Regions from separate parts of the Bacillus sp. FSL K6-0138 genome, predicted to be linked through region 2. Evidence: a T-box and tRNA genes for the amino acid it is inferred to sense, from the RefSeq annotation. Region 2 holds a T-box; the other holds one or more tRNA genes.
What was found. The T-box of region 2 lies ahead of ileS (isoleucine--tRNA ligase). A T-box ahead of a tRNA ligase gene usually reads a tRNA of that ligase, here a tRNA-Ile.
Positions count from the first base shown of each region.

Region 1: it has a tRNA-Ile gene. The T-box ahead of ileS (isoleucine--tRNA ligase) is inferred to sense a tRNA for this amino acid. The anticodon was not compared.

Region 1 covers NZ_CP150286.1:1,165,359-1,171,962, forward strand. Annotated here, with positions in the region: gene MHB78_RS06370 (hypothetical protein) at 68-259, shown strand; gene MHB78_RS06375 (carboxymuconolactone decarboxylase family protein) at 394-648, opposite strand; gene MHB78_RS06380 (MerR family transcriptional regulator) at 848-1,132, opposite strand; gene MHB78_RS06385 (GRAM domain-containing protein) at 1,354-1,656, shown strand; tRNA gene MHB78_RS06390 (tRNA-Val) at 1,868-1,943, shown strand; tRNA gene MHB78_RS06395 (tRNA-Thr) at 1,959-2,034, shown strand; tRNA gene MHB78_RS06400 (tRNA-Lys) at 2,102-2,177, shown strand; tRNA gene MHB78_RS06405 (tRNA-Leu) at 2,185-2,269, shown strand; tRNA gene MHB78_RS06410 (tRNA-Gly) at 2,286-2,360, shown strand; tRNA gene MHB78_RS06415 (tRNA-Leu) at 2,370-2,455, shown strand; tRNA gene MHB78_RS06420 (tRNA-Arg) at 2,467-2,543, shown strand; tRNA gene MHB78_RS06425 (tRNA-Pro) at 2,553-2,626, shown strand; tRNA gene MHB78_RS06430 (tRNA-Ala) at 2,634-2,706, shown strand; tRNA gene MHB78_RS06435 (tRNA-Met) at 2,731-2,804, shown strand; tRNA gene MHB78_RS06440 (tRNA-Ile) at 2,810-2,886, shown strand; tRNA gene MHB78_RS06445 (tRNA-Ser) at 2,894-2,986, shown strand; tRNA gene MHB78_RS06450 (tRNA-Met) at 3,001-3,077, shown strand; tRNA gene MHB78_RS06455 (tRNA-Asp) at 3,149-3,225, shown strand; tRNA gene MHB78_RS06460 (tRNA-Phe) at 3,235-3,310, shown strand; tRNA gene MHB78_RS06465 (tRNA-His) at 3,337-3,412, shown strand; tRNA gene MHB78_RS06470 (tRNA-Gly) at 3,421-3,494, shown strand; tRNA gene MHB78_RS06475 (tRNA-Ile) at 3,507-3,583, shown strand; tRNA gene MHB78_RS06480 (tRNA-Asn) at 3,590-3,664, shown strand; tRNA gene MHB78_RS06485 (tRNA-Ser) at 3,668-3,758, shown strand; tRNA gene MHB78_RS06490 (tRNA-Glu) at 3,770-3,841, shown strand; gene MHB78_RS06495 (TraR/DksA C4-type zinc finger protein) at 4,068-4,820, opposite strand; gene MHB78_RS06500 (1,4-dihydroxy-2-naphthoate polyprenyltransferase) at 4,925-5,860, opposite strand; gene MHB78_RS06505 (isochorismate synthase MenF) at 6,128-6,604, shown strand, end outside.
Region 2 covers NZ_CP150286.1:2,898,448-2,905,051, forward strand. Annotated here, with positions in the region: gene ileS (isoleucine--tRNA ligase) at 1-1,874, opposite strand, end outside; T-box leader at 1,925-2,157, opposite strand; gene MHB78_RS15430 (DivIVA domain-containing protein) at 2,221-2,715, opposite strand; gene MHB78_RS15435 (RNA-binding protein) at 2,812-3,588, opposite strand; gene MHB78_RS15440 (YggT family protein) at 3,715-3,984, opposite strand; gene sepF (cell division protein SepF) at 3,992-4,444, opposite strand; gene MHB78_RS15450 (YggS family pyridoxal phosphate-dependent enzyme) at 4,441-5,136, opposite strand; gene pgeF (peptidoglycan editing factor PgeF) at 5,144-5,983, opposite strand; gene MHB78_RS15460 (YlmC/YmxH family sporulation protein) at 6,107-6,340, opposite strand; gene MHB78_RS15465 (putative RNA methyltransferase) at 6,461-6,604, opposite strand, start outside.

The sequences.
Region 1 (6,604 bases), 1.7 Mb from region 2:
TGTAGCCCATTGGCTCTCCGCCATAGAAAATCTCATTGCCGTCAACGTATACTGACGAATGATCTGCATGTACAGCCGTAACTGCAATATCCCCGAATCTTCGGGTGCCGCCTTTATTGATGGAAACAACATGTTCAACACCCTTCTTTTGGAGAAGAACGGCCAGTTTCCAGCCTGCGAATACTTTCGCTCCTGTTTTTTTGGCAAGCCATACGGCATCCTCGGCATGATCCCGATGCGCATGGTCAAAAAAATGTAATCTACACTTTCAATGTGTTGAATTGTTTCGGGACAAGAGGGATTCTTTTTAGCCATGGATCAATTAGTAATTTTTTATTACCGGGTGTTGTAATCCGCCAAAGCCAAGTAAATGATGTATTTCGGTTCTGCATATTAATATCCCTCTTTCATTAAATCACTGGCTGCAAAAACTTCTTTAGCCGCCTGCAGTCCATTTAAAGCAGCCGGGAAACCGGCATAAACAGAAAGCTGCATGATTAATTCAACAATTTCTTCTTTTGAGCAGCCAACATTTAAGGCGCCATTAATATGAACCTTCAGCTGGGGAATAGCGAATCCAAGCGCAGTCAAGGCTGCAACGGTTGCTAATTCCCGGGATTTGATATCTAAACCCTGCCGGCTGTAGATGTCACCGAATGGGAATTCAACTAAAAACGTTCAAAGTCAGGCGCGATTTCGTTTAAAAACTCACGAGTGTGACTTCCAGATTCTCCAACAACTATGTTCATCAGTTTAATCCGTTTTTATACCTTTTTTCTGTCATATTAAAAATCCTCTCCCGCCTTTTTATAAATGTATTCTTCATAAAATAAAATTACGGCTTTTATTAATAATTCAATATTCGAGAGGCGATTGTTAACTTTTTCTTTTTGGCTTTCACTGATTCTAAACGTTCCAAAATACAGCCTTCCTTTGTAAACTCTGAAATATCTTCAAGGTACATTCCTGTTTTTTCCAAAGTACCTATAAAAATAAGAAAGTTTACGTCAGAATCCGTAAATTGCCGTATGACGCCAGCAGTTCTTTTGATTTGAATTAATCCGCTTTTTTCATAAAATCGTATGGTATGCGCAGAAAGTCCGGTTCTTTCCACAGCTTCTTTAATATTCATTTTAGGGAGCTCATTTGTCGACTTGGTCTAATCTTACAGACTCTAAGTCAAGCTGTTTTTCACGAAAAAGATAGTAAATACCGCATTTTTAAACCAATAAAGTCTGAGAATTCTCCGTCATCGTCAGTATGATAACTGAAATGTCTTTCAATATGTTCTTCATAAGTAAAGAAAAAAAGCCGATATAAATATGGTAAAAAATATTTATTGGGGGAAATAAGATGCAATCCGTTGAACATGAAGGCTTTATCATGGACGTTCCGGCAAATTTATTCAGAGGTATAGAATCGGTAGGCGGCAGACTGAAATTAACAAGTGAAAGTTTATTTTTTACATCGCACGGCGTTAATATTCAAAACAAACCGCTCGACATTAAGATTCAGGACATTGCAAAGGTTGAGAAGCGAAACACATTTCTGGTTGTACCAAACGGACTTAAAGTCGTCTTGAAAAACCAGCAGGAGTACAAATTTGTTGTCGCAAAAAGACAGGAATTCTTTAACCATTTGGAGAACCTATTATAGAGCGTTATCATCAAAAAACAGCAGCAAAGCGGCAAATTTTTTTTGCTGCTCTGCTCTTTGTTTAGATAAGCGGCGGCATTTCAGCCTTAAAAAGAAACACATATGATGAAAAAACTGAAAATAAAATTTTTTTAATATAGCCTTTACAAATGGGTGTGTTCCTGTATATAATAGTCCTTGTCAGATCGAGAGTTGCTCGAATGACTGCCCCGGAGGATTAGCTCAGCTGGGAGAGCATCTGCCTTACAAGCAGAGGGTCGGCGGTTCGATCCCGTCATCCTCCACCATTGGTTTTTGAAGGGGCCGGTGTAGCTCAATTGGTAGAGCAACTGAATCGTAATCAGTAGGTTGGGGGTTCAAGTCCTCTTGCCGGCACCACTTTTTTATGATATAATATAAAAGTTGCTGAAAAAAATATCAACGGCTTTTATCTAAGAAATTCTTAGAGCCATTAGCTCAGTTGGTAGAGCATCTGACTTTTAATCAGAGGGTCGAAGGTTCGAGTCCTTCATGGCTCACCATTTTCATGCGGATGTGGCGGAATTGGCAGACGCGCTAGAATCAGGCTCTAGTGTCTTTTAAAGACGTGGGGGTTCAAGTCCCTTCATCCGCATTGCCAATCAATTTTCGCGGAAGTAGTTCAGTGGTAGAACACCACCTTGCCAAGGTGGGGGTCGCGGGTTCGAATCCCGTCTTCCGCTCCAACCATCCACGCCGGGGTGGTGGAATTGGCAGACACACAGGACTTAAAATCCTGCGGTAGGTGACTACCGTGCCGGTTCAAGTCCGGCCCTCGGCATTATAAAGATTGCGCCCGTAGCTCAATTGGATAGAGCGTTTGACTACGGATCAAAAGGTTAGGGGTTCGACTCCTCTCGGGCGCGCCATTATAATAACGGGAAGTAGCTCAGCTTGGTAGAGCACATGGTTTGGGACCATGGGGTCGCAGGTTCGAATCCTGTCTTCCCGATTCTTAAGGGGCCTTAGCTCAGCTGGGAGAGCGCCTGCTTTGCACGCAGGAGGTCAGCGGTTCGATCCCGCTAGGCTCCACTTTGTTATCTTTATATTGATCATGGCGGCGTAGCTCAGCTGGCTAGAGCGTACGGTTCATACCCGTGAGGTCGGGGGTTCGATCCCCTCCGCCGCTATTAAAGGACCTTTAGCTCAGTTGGTTAGAGCAGACGGCTCATAACCGTCCGGTCGTAGGTTCGAGTCCTACAAGGTCCACCATTATTACGGAGGAATACCCAAGTCTGGCTGAAGGGATCGGTCTTGAAAACCGACAGGGGTGTCAAAGCCCGCGGGGGTTCGAATCCCTCTTCCTCCGCCATACATTTTTATCATCGCGGGGTGGAGCAGTTCGGTAGCTCGTCGGGCTCATAACCCGAAGGTCGCAGGTTCAAATCCTGCCCCCGCAACCAAAAATTACTCATTAAATAGGGAGTGCCCGAAGGGTGCAACCAAAACATTTCATGCGTAAAAATCAAAAAATGGTCCGGTAGTTCAGTTGGTTAGAATGCCTGCCTGTCACGCAGGAGGTCGCGGGTTCGAGTCCCGTCCGGACCGCCATTTATATAAGGCTCGGTAGCTCAGTTGGTAGAGCAACGGACTGAAAATCCGTGTGTCGGCGGTTCGATTCCGTCCCGAGCCACCATTATGTAGAAACTTAATAAAATTGCGGCGGTTGTGGCGAAGTGGTTAACGCACCAGATTGTGGCTCTGGCATTCGTGGGTTCGATTCCCATCAACCGCCCCATGCGAGATGCGGGTGTAGTTTAGTGGTAAAACCTCAGCCTTCCAAGCTGATGTCGTGGGTTCGATTCCCATCACCCGCTCCATTTGCATATCATGGGCCTGTAGCTCAGCTGGTTAGAGCGCACGCCTGATAAGCGTGAGGTCGATGGTTCAAGTCCATTCAGGCCCACCATGATATTCCACAGTAGCTCAGTGGTAGAGCTATCGGCTGTTAACCGATCGGTCGCAGGTTCGAATCCTGCCTGTGGAGCCATATGGAGAAGTACTCAAGTGGCTGAAGAGGCGCCCCTGCTAAGGGTGTAGGTCGCGTAAGCGGCGCGAGGGTTCAAATCCCTCCTTCTCCGCCATGATGATATACGGCCCGTTGGTCAAGTGGTTAAGACACCGCCCTTTCACGGCGGTAACACGGGTTCGAATCCCGTACGGGTCATCCGTTTCAAACCCCCTGTATTAATAAATACAGGGGGTTTTTGTATGGCAGAGACGTTCAAAAGAGATGGTAACGTCCTATAGGCAATTGAAATGCTATTGCTGTATTCGGCTTGAAGGCTAATAAAGTGTATAAAAAGGCGGTCGCCAACCGGCATATGCCCACGGTACATGGGGCATCAAAAACAGCCGCTGAATAATGACGATAAGCCCCGGATCTTCGGGGCTTAGTCATCCTCTGTATAAGGTTCCTTTTCTGCCGGGGGAAGATCCCCAAATGAGGTCATAATGCCTTCTTCATCAAGCAATTCCTCGTATTGTTCATGTTCGATTGTCGGATAAACGGTGATTTCTTTACCCGTAATATCCGTCGCGACGAAGTTTTCGTAATCTTCGACATTTCCCAGGCGCTCTTCATATTCCATGTATGTCTGGCTGTACGACTGTGGAGGAAACTCCATATCCTGAGGCGTATCTGAGTCGCCGTAGCGTTCAACATCTTGATACGCGTCTTCTGCATCATATGCCACATTTTCGTCGCGTTCATCCTGTTCAAAACGACCGTAGGGAGGAGTGAGCACTTCTTCTTCAATCGGACGGTCCTTTGAGACGGAGATGTTTGAGGAATGTTCGCTGCACGTCGTCGCCGTCGGCAGGACGGACAGCCTTTCGTAAGGAATTTCCTTTCCGCATACTTCACAGCGTCCGTACGTTCCTTTTTCAATTAAGGAAAGGGCGTGTTCGATATCGTGCAAATGCTCCCTCTCATGTTCGTAAAGGGCGAGATCCTTTTCGCGCTCATAAAGCTCCGTTCCTTCATCGCCGGGATGATTGTCGTATGAAGACAGGTCTCCCGTTGAGTTGAAAGGAAACGTAACATCTATGCCAAAATGACCGTTAGCCTTAAAACGGCTGATAATTTGTTCTTTGCCCGCTTTGAGTTCGTTTTCGAGCTTTGTCAACTGTTCTTTTGTTAGCACATGCATCGCCTCGTTTCTAAAAAGTGCTGCCTTTTTAGTATGAACGATTTTAAAAAGAACTTTCATTATAAAAAAACAAAAAAAAGAGCCGGTTAAGGCTCTTTTTAGACAAAATGATGAATCAAAACGCCAATCGCTAAAAGCAGGCCGAAAAATGTGTTCGTCTGTGCCGTGGATTTCATGGCGATCATCAATTCTGCCGGTTTTTCTTTTGCTTTGAATTCTTTGATTGCTTTGACCGGTTTCGGAAGGCTTAGCAGAACAATAGCGCTCCATACCGTAACAATCCCCATGACGATGTAAAGTCCGATTAACAAATAGGAAATAATGAATGCCCAGCTTAAAATATGCACGGCATTTTTCCGCCCTGCCAAAATAGGAAGCGTCTTTCGTCCGTTTTCTTTATCCCCGGCCAGATCTCGGATGTTGTTGGACAGGTTGATCCCCCCGACTAAAATCGTGATCGGAAGCGAGATCAGAAACACGTTCCAGGTCAGTTCACCGGTCTGGATATAATAGGAGATGAGGATGATGATCATTCCCATGAAGACGCCTGACATAATTTCGCCAAACGGCGTATAGGAGATCGGAAGCGGGCCTCCTGTGTAAAGATAGCCGACGGCCATGCATACTAATCCGATAAGCGCCAGCCACCAGCTTGAAGACATACAAATATATACTCCGAGCAAGACGGAGACTGCAAACAATCCGTATGCCGTATATAATACCGTTTTCGGCTTCATCCCGTGGCGGACAATCGCACCTCCGATTCCGACCGAATTCTCATTATCGAGCCCGCGGACGAAATCAAAATACTCATTAAATAAGTTCGTTCCGATTTGGATTAGAATCGAAGCGACAAGCATGGCGATAAACAGCCAGATGTCGATACGGCCTGTTTGAAGAGCCAGGACCGTCCCGAGTGTAACAGGGACGAATGCGGCTGTCAGCGTATGCGGCCTTGTCAACATCCACCACACGCGCCAGCTTTTTTCAGGTTTTATTCCAGAAACACTTCCTGAAAGTGATTGATGCTGCATAAAGTTTGACTCCTTTAGTTTTAATACGTACACGTCCATACTAAGTTTAGAAAAAGTTAAAAAAGGTGTCAATATAATGGGTGATATTGTTAGAAAAAAAGCGGTGAGACAGCCCCGAAAAAAATAATAAAACACCTTGCCTTTTTCATTCGGCCGATTAAGTTTATAATAGTAAGGGGTCTGTTAACAAAGTGTCGTTTTGTTGACACACATCGTTCACAGGTGTATGGTTAAAAAAGCATTTTACGGACTTTGGAGGAATGTCTCATGGTGACAACAGTGCAGCGCACTTCCCTAAGGGAAGCATCTGAAGCGTTAAATATCGTCAAAAAAGTCAACCATGCTGTTTTAATAAGTTATTCCAGAAAAATAAAAAATATAGATGCCCTTTCTTTTTTCAAAAGCGGAGAAGAAGCATTCGCCGGGAAGCGGTTTTTTTGGTCCGATCCTGACGGCGAAATGACGCTTGTCGGCTTGGGAAGGGAATTGACGATTTCCACAAGCGGGAAGGATGCAGGCCGTTATCGGGAAATCGATCAACAATGGGCGCGTGTAAAAGAAAAAGCCTACCATTTTCATGAAGGTGAAGATCTTCATCAAGCGGCAGTGGGCCCTTTGCTGTTCGGCGGTTTTTCTTTTGATCCGCTGGAAACAAGAGAGCAGCATTGGGAGGGTTATCCGGAAGGAGCTTTTTTTGTTCCCTCTGCCATGCTGACAAAAGCAGGGGAAGAAGCGTTTTTAACG
Region 2 (6,604 bases):
TCCACAGATGCCACCCACAGCCTCAAAATATCGGCGCCGAACTGGTTCATGATTTTAGCCGGAACGACGACATTGCCGAGCGACTTGCTCATTTTGCGACCTTCTCCGTCGAGCGCAAATCCGTGAGACAGGACGCCTTTATACGGCGCTTTTCCGGTTACGGCGACCGCTGTTGAAATCGATGAGTTGAACCAGCCGCGGTATTGGTCAGAGCCTTCAAGATATAAGTCGGCAGGCCTTACCAGTTCTTCCCGTTCTACTAACACGGCCTGGTGGGATGAACCGGAATCAAACCAGACATCCATGATATCCTGCTCTTTCGTGAACTTGCCATTCGGGCTTCCAGGGTGTGTAAAGCCTTCAGGAAGCAGCTCATTCGCCTCTTTTTCAAACCAAATGTTTGATCCGTGCCCCCTGAACAATTCAGAAACGTGTTCGATCGTTTCATCGGTAATGATCGGTTCACCGTTTTCGGCGTAGAATACCGGAATCGGCACGCCCCATGCGCGCTGTCTTGAAATACACCAGTCGCCGCGATCGCGAATCATATTGTAAAGGCGCGTTTCGCCCCATTCAGGCATCCATTTTGTTTCCTTAACGGCTTCGAGCAGCTCGTCCCTGAAGTCTTTGATTGACGCAAACCATTGCGCAGTCGCGCGGAAAATCGTCGGTTTTTTCGTTCTCCAGTCGTGCGGATAAGAGTGGGTGATGAAATCAAGCTTCATCAAAGCGCCGTTTTCTTCAAGCTTTTCCGTAATCGCCTTGTTGGCCTGATCGTAAAACAGTCCTTCAAATCCCGGCGCCTCGCTTGTCATGTTTCCTTTCTCATCGACAGGGCACAAAACGTCAAGGCCGTATTTCTGGCCGATGATAAAGTCGTCTTCCCCGTGTCCGGGAGCGGTATGAACGCACCCTGTACCGGCGTCTGTCGTCACGTGCTCGCCGAGCATGACGAGCGAGTCTCTGCCGTATAACGGATGGATGGCTGTGATGTGTTCCAAATCTTTTCCTTTTACCGTCTTGACGACTTCCGGATTTTCAAAGCCGAGCGTTTGTGCCGTGCTGTCGACCAATGCGCTTGCGATGACATAGCGTGAGCCGCCTGAAGCGACGACGCTGTATTCCAAATCAGGATGCACGGCGATTCCAAGGTTTGCCGGGATCGTCCAAGGCGTTGTCGTCCAGATGATGAATTTTTCGCCGTTTGTCAAAACGCCTTTTCCGTCCTTTACGTCAAACGCAACATAGATCGACGGTGAGCGTTTGTCGTAATATTCGATTTCCGCTTCAGCCAAAGCGGATTCGCTTGAAGGGGACCAGTAAACAGGCTTTAAGCCTTTGTAAATATAGCCTTTTTTCGCCATTTCGCCGAACACTTTAATTTGCTGCGCTTCAAACTCAGGTTTTAGCGTCACATACGGATTTTTCCAATCCCCTCTGACGCCGAGGCGCTTAAATTGCGCTTTTTGGCCTTCGATCTGCTGCCACGCATACTCTTCGCAAAGCTTGCGGAATTCGGCTACAGACATTTCTTTGCGCTTTACTTTTTTGTTTTTCGTAAGGGCTGTTTCAATCGGCAGCCCGTGAGTGTCCCAGCCGGGCACATATGGCGCATGATAGCCGTTCATCGATTTGGAACGGACGATGATATCCTTCATGATTTTATTGAGGGCATGCCCCATATGGATGTCGCCGTTCGCATACGGAGGTCCGTCATGCAGGACAAACAGCGGTCTTCCTTCCGTCCGTTGCTGAACGAGGCGGTAGATGTCCATGTCCTCCCATTTTTCCTGAATCTCAGGCTCCCGCTTCGGCAGGTTTCCCCTCATTGGAAAATCCGTCTTCGGCATCAAGAGCGTATCTTTGTAATCCATTCCCATTCCTCCAAACCATTTTTCTAAAACAAAAAAAGCCTTTTCATCCCATAAGGGACGAGAAGGCTTTGATCTCGCGGTACCACCCTTTTAGATAAGCCTGATTTCGGCTTATCCGCTCAAACATCGTAACGTGACGGGACGTCCTTTCCTACTGCAAGGTTCAGAAAGGAAACTTGAGGGCTGATTCGCAAAAATTCCGGCAATCCCGGGCTCACACCGCCCCCGGGTCGCTTCGATTGCTTTATTGGAATTGATGCCGGTCCCTCTCAAACGTTTTTCATCTCGATTTTATGAACGTATTATATGCGAATTGGCACAAACATGTCAAGATTGAACGGAAAATCTATTCCCTTTCATCCATGACAGCGTCCACTTCGTATTCGAGCAAATGATCCCAATCATCGTTTTTCAGAAGGTCAAGCTGTGCTTCGATCAGCATTTGGAAGCGGGTTCTGAATACTTTTGACTGTTTTTTCAGCTCTTCGATTTCCATGGCGATCTTTCTCGATTTGGACAATGCTTCATTGATGATCCGGTCTGCGTTCTTCTCAGCTTCGCGGACGATGAGCTTCGCTTCTTTTTCAGAGCTGCGCTTTACGTCCTCTGCTGCTTCCTGTGCGACAAGAATCGATTTATTCAACGTCTCTTCAATCGTTGAAAAGTGTCCGAGACGCTCATCAAGCTCATTTACCTTTGCTTCAAGCTCCGTTTTTTTGCGGAGAACGATTTCGTAGTCTTTTCTCACCTGGTTCAGAAATTCGTTCACTTCGTCTTCATCATAGCCGCGGAACGCTTTGGTAAATGTCTTATTATGAATATCATTTGGCGTCAAAGGCATTCTGCCCACCTCCATTATTTTTCTGTATGTACAAACGTCCTATTCAACATTATAAAGCAAAATTCGACCGGACGGAGAAAAAAACTGTAAAACGGCTTATTTTTGTTTTGCAAACGTTACTCTCCACTTGCCCTTTTTCGTTTTCCCGTCAATGCTTTTCAGCGTGAAACGGCCGAATCCGCGGACAGACAGCATGTCCCCTTCCGCGAGCGAATAAGAAGGATCATCGACCACCTTCCAGTTCACTTTCACAAGACCGTTTTTGACAAGCGTCTGCGCTTTTTGCCGGGATTGTCTGCTCACCGACGAGCAAAGTGCATCAAGCCTCAAGGATGAAACTGTGTCATCTCTTATTTCGACATCTTGTTCAGGGACTTTAAGCTTTGAAAGCGGAATTTTTTCAAGAGACACCTTCACCCTCCCGACATGAGTCAGCTGGGAAAAAACGAAATCGGCAACTTCCTCTGAACAAATAAACTGCCGCGTTTCTCCCGAAAAGATGAGGTCGCCGAATTTTTGCCTTTTCAGCCCGATCCCCATCAGCGACCCGAGAAGCTCGCGATGCTCAATCGAAGCAAACTTCTCCGGATACGCCACTTCCCAGGCCTGAAGCTGAAAGTCTTCCGCATCAGGCTCTATATATTCCGGATAAAGCACGGCCCGTTTCCGCTCTGCTTCGGGATAGCCGCCGCAAAAAGCCAGCTTGACTTCGTCCGACCGGCCGATGACGGATGTTACGATGACCTGTTCCCGAGGATCGAGAAAATCGGTCAGCTTCATCCGGTATTGTTCTGTCACGATTCTTTTCCATTCGAGCACCTGGTCGATGAATGGCTCTTCGTCTTTTCTGAAATGCTGGTAAATATCGCTCATCGTCTTCCCTTTCTATGTAAAGAGGCCCGGCTTTTAAAGGCCAAGCCCAAAGCTTGCCCGCTCATCCCGATGGCGGCGCTCAAGATGCTGCAAGTCTTGATTCCGCAGTCCTTACTGGACAAGCGCTTAAATCGAAGAAAGCATCCTGAAAACCGCAGCAAGCCCAGTTTTTGCAAAATTCAGGACGAAAATCGCCACGATCGGAGAAATGTCAATCATGCCGATCGGCGGAATGATTTTTCTGAACGGCTCAAGATACGGTTCGCATAAAGATGCCAGCACCCTGCCGATCGATGTTTCCCGGGCGTTCGGCACCCAGGACATAAAGATGTAAATGATCAGCGCAAAGGAATAAACGGTCAAAAGCGAGCTTAAAATGTTATAAAGTAGGATCATCTGCGATTTACCACCTCTGATGTTCTTCTTCTATGAGCTCGGAAATCGTGCCGGATACATCGACGTTTTCAGGCGTGCATAAAAAGATGTCAGATCCGATCCGCTGAATATCGCCGCCGAGGGCGTAGACCGTTCCGCTTAAGAAATCGACGATTCTTTTGGCCTGGTCGTGCTGAATGCGCTGCAGGTTGACGACGACGGAGCGGCGGTTTTTCACGTGGTCTGCTATTTCCTGGGCTTCCGCGTACACCCGAGGCTCACTTAACACTACTTTAGAAGATTTTTGCACGCTTTGCAAACTTACGACATTCTGCTTCCCAGCCGCTTTTGACTGGTAGGCGGTTCTGTCTTTTGATTCCTCTTCTTCAGGGATTTCCTCCCTGTCTGTTTCAATATATTCGTATTCATATTCCTCATCATCCAAGGAAAAAAAGTTTTTGAACTTGTTTTTAAGACTCATGATTGTCCACCTCCAGTTTCATTTCCGACTAAGGAAGATCCGATTCTGACGAATGTCGCGCCTTCCTCGACAGCGATTGTAAAATCATTCGACATTCCCATCGACAGCTCGCTGCAAGGCGCGTTCCATTGATCCAGCTTCCGAACCTCGTCTCGCAGCTCTCTCAGCTGGCGAAAACAGTTTCTGATTTCCGCCTCGTCGTCCGTATACGGCGCCATCGTCATCAGCCCGACGATTCTGATGTTTTCATACGCGGACAGTTTTTTCACAAAAGGAAGAACCTCTCCTTTCGCCATGCCGTGTTTTGAAGGCTCAAGGGACGTATTGACCTGCACGAAACAGTCAACCGGTTTTCCCGCCCTTTTTTGGATTTCATCCGCAAGCGAAAGCCTGTCCAAAGAATGAATATATGAAACGTGATCGATAACCGCTTTTACTTTTCTCGTTTGCAGCGTTCCGATAAAATGCCATACCGGACCGTCGTCCTTCAGCATCTCATGCTTATGAAGCAGCCCGGAATCCCGGTTTTCACCCAAATGCTTGATCCCTGCATCAAGCGCCTCCCGCGCTCTCTCGGGCGAGACGTATTTGGTAACAGCGATGATGGATACCTCGCCGGGCGATCTTCCCGCCCTTTTACACGCTTCGTCTATTCTATCCTGTATATGTCGTAGATTGCTTTTTACATCCACCTGTTAGCTATACCTCCTTTAACCCGATGAAGGACATCATCCGTCCCGTCTTTCCCCGGTCTCTGCGGTGGGAGAAAAACAGGGAACGCTCGCAGCTTGTGCACAGCGAACTGACTTTAATTTGCGCGTCGGGAATTCCCGCATGTATAAGAAGCTGCCTGTTCACTTCTTTCAGTTCCAGGCTGTACTCCCCTTCTTCAGCCGGCAAAAAAGCTTTGTCTACCTCTTGAAGCGGAAGCTGTTTCACTTTGTTGATGACACGGTCGTCCACCGTGTAACAGCAAGCGCCGATCGAAGGGCCGATCACGGCTTGGATATCCCCTGGATTAGACCCTTCACAGGTGACCCAGGTTTCAACCATTTTCCCGGCAATTCCCTTGACGGTTCCTTTCCATCCCGCGTGGGCGACACCGGCAAGCGAGCGCACAGGGTCGTAAAAATAAACAGGAACGCAATCGGCAAAACAGAGCGCTAAAAATAGATTTTTCTCATTTGTATAAAGCCCGTCTGTTGCCTCTAAAGCCGTGTCATATTGGAAAGCGCCTCTGCCTTCATGTTCGCGCGTCACTTTTTGAATGCGGTCTTCGTGCGTCTGGTCCGCAAACACCCAGTTACGCAGATCTGTTTGCAGAAAGCCGGCAATCTTTTTTCGGTTCTTTTCGACATGCCGTTCATCATCCTGAACGTGCAGCCCTGTATTTAATGATTGAAAAGGCGGCTTACTTTCCCCGCCGTTTTTTGTCGTAAATCCCGCTGTAATCGCTCCGCCGGCTTCCGCCGGCTGATCCCAATCCTCGATCAAAAGCAATGACGGAGCATCAAGACGAAAGGGTTTATATGTACTCATGCTGATCAGCCTTTCGACAAACGTCTTATTCTTACATCATATCGCTCCTATTTTAACACAACTTTCCGCTTTCGTTTAGTTTCGTTTCAAAAAACTAAACGAAATGTATTTTTTGAAATATGATTAGCTTAAACGAACTAAAATGACGTCTTCCCCAATTTTAACTATATTTCGCCACGGAATGACAATCTCCTCTTCTTTTCCGAAAAATCCGAATACTTTCCCCGTTCCCCCGATCACGATCGCCTGGATTTTCCCGGTTGTAACATTGATGTCAATGTCGCCGATGCTGCCGAGCTTTTTTCCGTTTGACACATTGACAACATCCTTCACCTGGAATTCGGAAATGTTCATCATCTTTTTTAAGCGCGCCTCCCTTATCATCAGCTGTCCTTTTCTATTTATATGAAAGGCAGTCTCTTATTTAGACTGCCTTTTCGGTTACTTTATTCAGCTTTTTTTCCGCCGATTAAAATATCAAGGTGAACGGTAATGGAAGCCGATTCTTTTTTTGCAAAGGATGCGATTCGTTCCTTCTCTGCGTTCCAGGATAAAGGCGTCATTTTGATGAGCGGCAGGAGCTGCTGCCGGTCTAAAACAGTGCGGTAAATAGTCCGTCCT